2 regions of the Streptomyces sp. NBC_00483 genome follow, and region 2 is predicted to be linked to the other one. Evidence: riboswitches for the same ligand, from Rfam matches in the RefSeq annotation. Region 2 holds a riboswitch; the other holds the start of a gene.
The links. A riboswitch is a leader RNA that binds a small molecule or an ion and turns the genes downstream of it on or off. The one in region 2 is predicted to bind S-adenosylmethionine.
Positions count from the first base shown of each region.

Region 1 (4,406 bases), 2.2 Mb from region 2:
TCTTCGTACTGTCCCCGGCCTCGGGTCTCAACCCCGGATACGGCACCGGGGACCAGCTGCTCGCCGCGCAGAGCGCCTACTTCGAGCGCTGGGGAGTGGTCCCCGACGAATTGTTCGACGGTTCACCAGCGGCCCTGCTCACCCCTCTCACGGCCTTGTTCGTGCACGGCAGTTGGCTGCACCTGCTGGGCAACATGCTCTTCCTCTACGTCTTCGGGGCAATGGTCGAGGAACACATGGGCCGCCTCTCGTACGCCCTGTTCTATGGGGTCAGCGGCTATGTGGCGCTGCTCGGGTACACGCTCGCGCACACCGATTCCGACCAGAGCCTGGTCGGCGCGTCGGGGGCGATCTCGGCGGTCCTCGGCGCGTTCCTCTTCTTGTTCCCCGAAGCCCGCGTGACGAGCCTGTTCCCCTTCCTCCTGTTTCTGCCGCTGCGGTTTCCGGCGTGGGTGGTGCTGCCGTTCTGGGTGTCGCTGCAGTGGGTGGCGGCGGGGCAGGACAGCCAGGGGCCGGGGGTGGCGTATCTGGCGCACCTCGTGGGGTTCTCCGTCGGGTTCCTCTACGCGTGGGTGAGGTACAGGGGGCGGGCTAGAGTTGAGGCGACCCATGCCACGGCCACCGAGGGAGACAGCCAGCCGTGATCACCGCGATCGTGCTCATCAAGACCAGCGTGGACCGGATCCCCGAGATCGCCGAGTCGATCGCGGCTCTGGACAACGTGAGCGAGGTCTTCTCCGTCACCGGCACCTACGACCTGATCGCCATGGTCCGGGTCGCCCGCCACGACGATCTGGCGGACGTCATCCCCGGGAAGATCAGCAAGATCCAGGGCGTCGAGGGCACGGACACGCACGTCGCGTTCCGTACGTACTCGCAGCACGACCTGGAGGCGGCGTTCGCGATCGGCCTCGACGCGTAGCGCCTCCGCGCGAAAAGCCCCGTATGAAGGAGACCGAGATCCGGGTGGCGTGCAATCCGTTCAACGTCCTGTGCGGGGAGCGCGGCGTCACCCGCGTCTTCGGCCCACAGAAGGGCGCGACGCCCACGCAGGTCGAACAGCCGGCGGCCGGCCTGGGCCGCGGCGGCGAGTTCCTCACGGACGCCACCGAGCGGGCCCTACGGATGATCGTCCTCGGCAGCCGACTCCGTACGGCCCCTCAGCCGGATCGGGCGACCCCCAATCCGGATCAGGCGCTCGCCGTGTCCGGCACGCAACGCCCGTCCTCGGTGCGGTAGTTCCACCGCGCGCCGTCCTGGACGAGCTCCTTCACGGCGGCCACGAAACGCTCCACGTGCTCGTCCGGCGTGCCGGCGCCGAAGCTGACGCGGATGGCGTTGAGCGACTTCTCGCCCGGCGCGGCCTCCGGGGCGCCGCACTCGCCCTGCTGCTGCGGGTCGGAGCCGAGCAGCGTGCGCACCAGCGGGTGGGCGCAGAACAGGCCGTCACGGACCCCGATCCCGTACTCGGCGGAGAGCGCGGCGGCAAAGTGCGAGGAGTTCCAGCCGTCGACGACGAAGGACAGCACGCCCACGCGCGGCGCATCGTCCCCGAACAGGGACAGCACCTTCACCTCGGGCACCTCGGCGAGGCCCTCCTGGACCTTGCGGATCAGGTATTGCTCGCGGGCGACGAGGTTGTCGAACCCGGCCTCGGTGAGCGCCTTGCAGGCGGAGGCGATGGAGTACACACCGATGACGTTCGGCGAACCGGCCTCGTGGCGGGCGGCGGTGGCGTGCCACTCGACGTCCACGCCACCGTCCGTGCGGCGCGCGACCTTCTTGGACGCGCCACCACCGGCGAGGTACGGCTCGGCCTCCGTCAGCCAGTCGGAGCGGCCGGCGAGCACACCCGAGCCGAACGGGGCGTACAGCTTGTGCCCGGAGAAGGCGACCCAGTCGACGTCCAGGTCCTGGACGGAGACCGGGTGGTGGGGCGCGAGCTGCGCGGCGTCGAGCACGATGCGGGCACCGTGCGCGTGAGCGGCCGCCGCGAGCTCGCGCACCGGCCAGAGCTCACCGGTGACGTTGGAGGCACCGGTGACGCAGACGAGGGCCGGACCGTAGGGGTCGCGGTCGGCGAGGGCGCGCTCCAGGGTGGCGACGGCCTCGCCGGGGGTGCGCGGCGCGTTCAGGTACGTCACGCGGGCGTCGCGCCACGGCAGCAGCGACGCGTGGTGCTCGGTCTCGAAGACGAACACCTCGCAGCCGGCGGGCAGCGCGGCGGCGAGCAGGTTGAGCGAGTCGGTGGTGGACCGGGTGAAGACGACCTGGTCGTCCTCGCGGCAGCCGAGGAACTCGGCGACGGCGACCCGGGAGTTCTCGAACAGGTCCGTCGACAGCTGCGACAGGTACCCGGCGCCGCGGTGCACGCTCCCGTAGTACGGCGCGTAGGCGGCGACGTCGTCCCAGACCCGCTGGAGGGCGGGCGCGCTGGCGGCGTAGTCGAGGGCGGCGTACGTGACCTCGCCGCCGTGGACGAGCGGCACGGTGACGTCCCGGCCGAGGACCTGAAGCGGGGCGATGGTCTGAGTACAGGCGGCGGCGTCGACGGAAACAGACATGAGTGAACTCCCTGGCGCGATAAGCGAATTGACCATGCCGGAACCAGAACCACGTGGCTCGACAGCATGGAAAGAAAGATGAAACGGGTACGCGGAGGCGGGGCCGAAACGCCCTATCGCATTCGCTTGCTCACGAGACTGCTCCCTTGAGGACCAGGACCCCAGGGCTGCGACATTCACCGATGTCGAGGGGCCCGCGCTTGCCGCACGCCTTGCTGCGCACGGCCTGGTCTTCACCCAGGGCACCCCGCCACGGACGGAGGGTTGCCGGACAGCGGGCTGGGGCCTTCTACAGTGAAATATCACCGCGCTGTCACTCATGACCTTGAAAAGCATCCTGCCACACGTCTCGGATACGGCAAGGGCGCAGTCCAAAATCCGGACTGCGCCCTGCGTCACATCTGACGCGTGCTCAGCGGTTGCTGGCCGCCACCCACCGCTCCAGGGCGGCCTTCGCCGCGCCGGAGTCGATCGACTCGGCCGCCCGGTCCATGCCGGCCCGGATCTGCTCCACGAGCGTGCCCTCGCCGGGCCGCACGGCCACCAGGGCCGCCGCCGAGTTCAGCAGCACCGCGTCGCGCACCGGCCCCTGCTCGCCGTCGAGGAGGCGCAGGGCGACCTCCGCGTTGTACGAGGGGTCGCCGCCGCGCAGCGCCTCGATGGGCACGATGTCGATGCCGACGTCGCGCGGGTCGAAGGACTCCTCGCGCACGGCGCCGTCGCGCACCACCCACACGCGCGACGTTCCCGTGGTGGTCAGCTCGTCGAGCCCGTCGTCACCGCGGAACACCAGGGAGGAGTTGCCGCGCTCGGCGAAGACCCCGGCCACGATCGGCGCCATCCGGGCATCGGCCACGCCGACGGCCTGCGCCTTCACCTTGGCCGGGTTGGTCAGCGGGCCCAGCAGGTTGAAAACCGTGCGGATGCCGAGCTGGCCGCGCGCGGCGCCCGCGTAGCGCAGCGCGGGGTGGAACTTTATGGCGAAGCAGAACGTGATGCCGGCTTCCTCGGCGACCTCGGGCACCCGCTTCGGCGACAGGTCGAGATTGACGCCGAGCTTCTCCAGTACGTCGGAGGAGCCCGAGGCGGAGGAGGCGGCACGGTTGCCGTGCTTGACGACCTTGGCGCCGGTGCCCGCGATGACGATCGCCGACATCGTGGAGATGTTGACGGTCTTGGCGCCGTCGCCGCCGGTGCCGACGATGTCGACGGTCTCGCCGGGCACCTCGATCACGTTGGCGTGCTCGTACATGCCGCGTACGAGACCGGTGATCTCCTGCACGGTCTCGCCCTTGGCGCGCAGCGCCACCGCGAACCCGGCGATCTGGGCGTCGGTCGCCTCGCCCCGCATGATCCGGTCCATCGCCCACGCGGTGTCGTCGGCGCTCTGGTCACGGCCTTCGAGCAGGCCGTTCAGGACGGCGGGCCAGGAACGGCCCGCCGCGGTGTTGCCTCCAGCGGGGTTCAAAGCGCTCATGGCCGCTCCTGTGTGCATCTGTGGGTCGAGGGTGGTGCCGACCCCACCCTATCCAGGTCCCGGGACCGCAAAGAGCCCCCGTCCAGGCACTGGACGAGGGCTCCCGCGGTGGCTTACAGCGACGATTCAGAGATCAGTGGTGGCCGTGGCCGCTGGTGATCTCCTTGTACTCCTCGGCGGTCGGCTTCGGGATCTGGTTGTTCTCCCCGTAGTAACCGCGCGAGAGCTTGCCACGCAGCTTCTGCAGCCGCGTGACCTTGCGCTCGACACCGTTCTCGTCGACCGCCGGGCCGAGCTCGACCGGCGCGTACTGCTCGTGCGCCGTGAGCGTGTGCAGGGCCTCCTGGTCGAGCGGCTCGTGCACC
Region 1 is NZ_CP107880.1:3,194,199-3,198,604, forward strand. It holds gene OHA73_RS14110 (rhomboid family intramembrane serine protease) at 1-644, shown strand, start outside; gene OHA73_RS14115 (Lrp/AsnC family transcriptional regulator) at 641-922, shown strand; partial or broken gene OHA73_RS45755 (glycerate kinase) at 886-1,239, shown strand; gene OHA73_RS14125 (aminotransferase class V-fold PLP-dependent enzyme) at 1,191-2,564, opposite strand; SAM riboswitch class IV at 2,756-2,889, opposite strand; gene trpD (anthranilate phosphoribosyltransferase) at 2,977-4,041, opposite strand; gene qcrB (cytochrome bc1 complex cytochrome b subunit) at 4,175-4,406, opposite strand, start outside.
Region 1: another riboswitch for S-adenosylmethionine. It lies ahead of OHA73_RS14125 (aminotransferase class V-fold PLP-dependent enzyme); the one in region 2 lies ahead of thrC (threonine synthase).

Region 2 (4,406 bases):
TGTACGTGACCGTGTCGCCGGGCTCCACCTTCGCCGGGCTCGCCGTCTTGGTGATCTCCAGGTCGGGCACCGGGACGGACAGGGCGAGCGCCGAGGGGACGTAGGTGTCGCCCTTGGTGGAGAAGTCGAGCGTGGTGGAGGTCGAGCCGACCGGGATCGGCTCGTCCCCGACGGCCCGCGTGGAGCCGCTGCCCGAGACGTCGAACTCCTTCGCGTCGATGCTCAGGTTGTTGACCATCTTCGGGTCGAGGGCGCCGTCGTCCTCGGAGATGAAGAAGTTGTTGGTGTTGCCGGTGTGCGCCTCGGGGATGTTCCGGCCGCCGACGGCGAACCTGTCGCCCGGCGTGTTCCAGTCGCCCTCGTACGCGGTGACGCTCGCGTGCGGGGTGCCCGAGGTCCGGTAGAAGCCGTCCACGGTGACCCGGGTGGCGGGGGAGGTGGAGCGCTGCAGGACGTGGCCGCCGTAGATGTAGACGTTGCGGCGGTCCGGCGCGTAGGCGTCGTTGGGGCCGTCGTACTTGTAGACGACGGTCATCGACCAGCCGGCCACGCAGCCCTTGCCGGTGGGCGCCCAGATGTCGCCGACGGAGACCGGGATCGGCGCGCCGGTGCCGGTGACGCCGCTGAAGAGGCTCGTGACGTCGGCCTCGCCCGTGTAGTAGTGCGGGCCGCTGGTGGAGGCGGGGTCCTGGACCAGGTCGTCGGGGGAGACCTTGGTCGGGGCCGTGCCGTTCACACCGACCGAGGGGACCGCGTCCAGCGGGTCGCCGGGCGAGGGGACCACATTGGCGCCGGAGATGTCGCAGCGCTTCAGCTGGGCGCCGCTCGGGCCCTTGTACGTGCCGTCGTTGCCGCCGAAGAAGAGGCGGGCGTAGGCGACCTGGGCGCCGGGCGGGACGGTGACCCTGCCGGTGCTGGAGCCGTAGCCGTCGGTCGTCCCTGCGGTGTTGATCCGCTGCATGACGAACGTGTTGTTGTTGTCCTTGCCCTCGCCGTTCGCGGCGACGGCGCAGCGTCCGGCCATGGTGGCGTCGTCCGTCGGGCAGCCCATGACCGTGTTGCCGATGGTCTTGAAGTCGCCGTAGATCGATTCGTCGTAGCGCTTGGCGAAGGGGGAGACCACGTCCGCGGAGGCGGGGATCGGCGCCAGGCCCGCCATGCCCGTCAGGCAGGCGGCGAGGGTGGCGGTGACGGCGCACGCCGCCCTGCCCTTGAACCTGCCCTTGAATTGTCTGAGCCACATAAAGGGCAAGTTAGACAAAACATATGATTATGCGGCGCTTATGCGACGCGACGCTCCGCATACTCACCGATTTCGATCATCGGCGGCCGCTCCTCCGTGTCGACCTCGTGGGTACGCGGCTCGAAGCCGTCCTCCCCGCGCTCGAACTGCGTGAGCACCGGCCTGACGAGGTGCCCGCGCGCGAGGCGGAGCTGGGCCGTGCGGTAGATCGCCGCCGCCATCCGGCCGAGCGCCTGCCCGTCCTGGTGCCGGTGCTTGCGCACACCGACGTCGACCTGGGCGAGCGCGTCCAGGCCCACGGTGTGCAGCGCGTCCACCAGCAGGCCGAGCTCCACGCCGTATCCGACGGGGAACGGGAGCCGTTCGAGCAGCGAGCGCCGGGCCGCGTACTCGCCGCCCAAGGGCTGGACGAATCCGGCCAGTTGGGGCCAGTGCAGATTGAGGATCGGCCGCGCCATCAGCTCGGTCACCCGGCCGCCCTGCCCCGCGGCCCCGGCCAGCGGACGGTCGTACATCGCCTTCACGAAGTCCACGCCCGGCTCGGTGAGCAGCGGCCCGACGATGCCGGAGACGAAGTCCGCGGAGAACTCCTTCAGATCGGCGTCGACGAAGCACACGATGTCACCGGAAGTGACGAACAGGGAGCGCCACAGCACCTCACCCTTGCCGGACCTGACCGGGATCCGCGGCAGGATCGTGTCCCGGTGCTCGACGCGCGCCCCGGCCGCAGCCGCGACCTCGGAGGTGCGGTCCGTGGAGCCGGAGTCGATCACGACGAGCTCGTCGACGAGCGGCACCGCGTCCGTCATCAGCGTCCGCCGGATCTCGGAGACGATCTCGCCGACCGTCTCCTCCTCGTTCAGCGCGGGCAGTACGACACTCACCGTCCGGCCCGAGGCCTGCTTGGCGGCGACCAACCGGTGCAGCGGATGGTCGACCACGGACCAGGAGCGCCTGTTCAGCCAGCGCTCGACCTCTTCCAGCACGGTCTGCGTTCCTTCCCTCAGGACCAACATGTGATCCATCTCGCGCATCGGACGACTATCTCAAGGGTCCGGGCCTTCGGTTACAGTCTTGAACAAGGCCGGTGACCATCGCATGTCGGGGGTCGCCCGCCGCACACACAACTGAATCCACACAATCGAATACCGCTCATCCAGAGGGGCAGAGGGATACGGCCCGTTGAAGCCCCGGCAACCCTCCAGCCGGTCTCGTCCGCACACCGCAGTGCGCCCGCGAGGCTCCCGGCTAGTGAAGGTGCCAAATCCGTCTCGTGGCGAGATGCGTCGCGAGGAAGATGAGGAGAAAGGGCCTCGCCTCTCATGGCTGTACAGACTGTCGCCACCGAAACCGCCGCCACGACGGACTCCGTCGATCTGGGCCCGGCCTCCGGACTTTCCTGCCGCGAGTGCGGCGCCGTCGTTCCGCTCGGCCCCGTCTTCGCCTGCGCCGAGTGTTTCGGTCCCCTCGAAGTCGCATACGACCTTCCCGTCGGTGACCCCGAGGCGCTCCGCAAGCAGATCGAGTCCGGCCCCGCCAACATCTGGCGCTACGCCCCGCTGCTGCCCGTCCCGGCCGACGTCGCCGAGAGGCCGAACCTGAACCCCGGCTGGACCAAGCTCGTCAAGGCCGACAACCTCGGCCGTGAACTGGGCGTCGCCGAGGGCAAGTTGTTCGTCAAGGACGACTCCGGCAACCCGACGCACTCCTTCAAGGACCGCGTCGTCGCGCAGGCCATCGAGGCCGCCCGCGCCTTCGGCTTCACCACCCTCTCCTGCTCCTCCACCGGCAACCTGGCCGGCGCCGTCGGCGCCGCCGCCGCCCGTGCCGGCTTCCGGTCCTGCGTGTTCATCCCGCACGACCTGGAGCAGGGCAAGGTCGTCATGGCCGGTGTCTACGGCGGTGACCTCGTCGCCATCGAGGGCAACTACGACGACGTGAACCGCTTCTGCTCCGAGCTCATCGGCGACCCGCTGGGCGAGGGCTGGGGCTTTGTGAACGTGAACCTCCGCCCGTACTACGGCGAGGGCTCCAAGACGCTCGCGTACGAGATCTGCGAGCAGCTCGGCTGGCAGCTCCCGGACCAGCTGGTCATCCCGATCGCGTCCGGCTCGCAGTTCACGAAGATCGACAAGGGCCTGAAGGAGCTGATCAAGCTCGGGCTCGTCGAGGACAAGCCCTACAAGCTCTTCGGCGCCCAGGCCGAGGGCTGCTCCCCGGTCTCCGTCGCCTACAAGGGCGGCCACGACGTGGTCCGCCCGCAGAAGCCGACCACCATCGCCAAGTCCCTCGCCATCGGCAACCCGGCCGACGGCCCGTACGTCCTCGACATCGCGCGCCGCACCGGCGGCGCCGTGGAGGACGTCAACGACGAGCAGGTCGTCGACGCGATCAAGCTGCTCGCGCAGACGGAGGGCATCTTCGCCGAGACGGCGGGCGGTGTCACGCTGGGTGTCACCAAGAAGCTCATCGAGGCGGGCCTCATCGACCCGTCGCTGACCACGGTGGTCCTCAACACCGGTGACGGTCTCAAGACGCTGGACGCGGTCGCCGAGTCCTCGCAGGCCACCGCGACGATCCGGCCCAACCTGGACGCGTTCCGCGAGGCCGGCCTCGCCACCGACCTCTGAGCCCGACCGAACTTGTAGCAACAGGAGTTACCAGCATGAGCGTCAACGTTCGCATCCCCACCATCCTGCGCACCTACACCGGCGGCAAGGCCGAGGTCGCCGCCGAGGGCGCCACCCTCGCCGACGTCATCTCCGACCTCGAGAAGAACCACACCGGCATCGCCGCCCGCGTCCTCGACGACCAGGGCAAGCTGCGCCGCTTCGTGAACGTCTACGTGAACGACGACGACGTCCGCTTCGAGCAGGGCCTTCAGACGGCGACGCCGGACGGCGCCGGCGTCTCGATCATTCCGGCCGTCGCCGGAGGCTGACCATCAAGCACAGTGCCGGAGGCTGATCTTTCGCCGTTTTACGCAGAGTTACTTGAATTGCCCCCTCCGCAAGAGAAGCGGAGGGGGCAATTCTGCATGGTTGAGCGCGGTACAGTTGGGGAAGCTGCTGCGTTTCGCTGAGCGGTGCATGACGGGCGCATATGAGTTCTCGCCCGAAGCCCGACAAGAAGTAGCCAAAGTGTCCGGCCCTTTCGGGCCCTT
Region 2 is NZ_CP107880.1:5,430,449-5,434,854, forward strand. It holds gene OHA73_RS24345 (DUF7927 domain-containing protein) at 1-1,243, opposite strand, end outside; gene OHA73_RS24350 (glucosyl-3-phosphoglycerate synthase) at 1,282-2,229, opposite strand; SAM riboswitch class I at 2,393-2,547, shown strand; gene thrC (threonine synthase) at 2,566-3,873, shown strand; gene OHA73_RS24360 (ubiquitin-like small modifier protein 1) at 3,909-4,184, shown strand.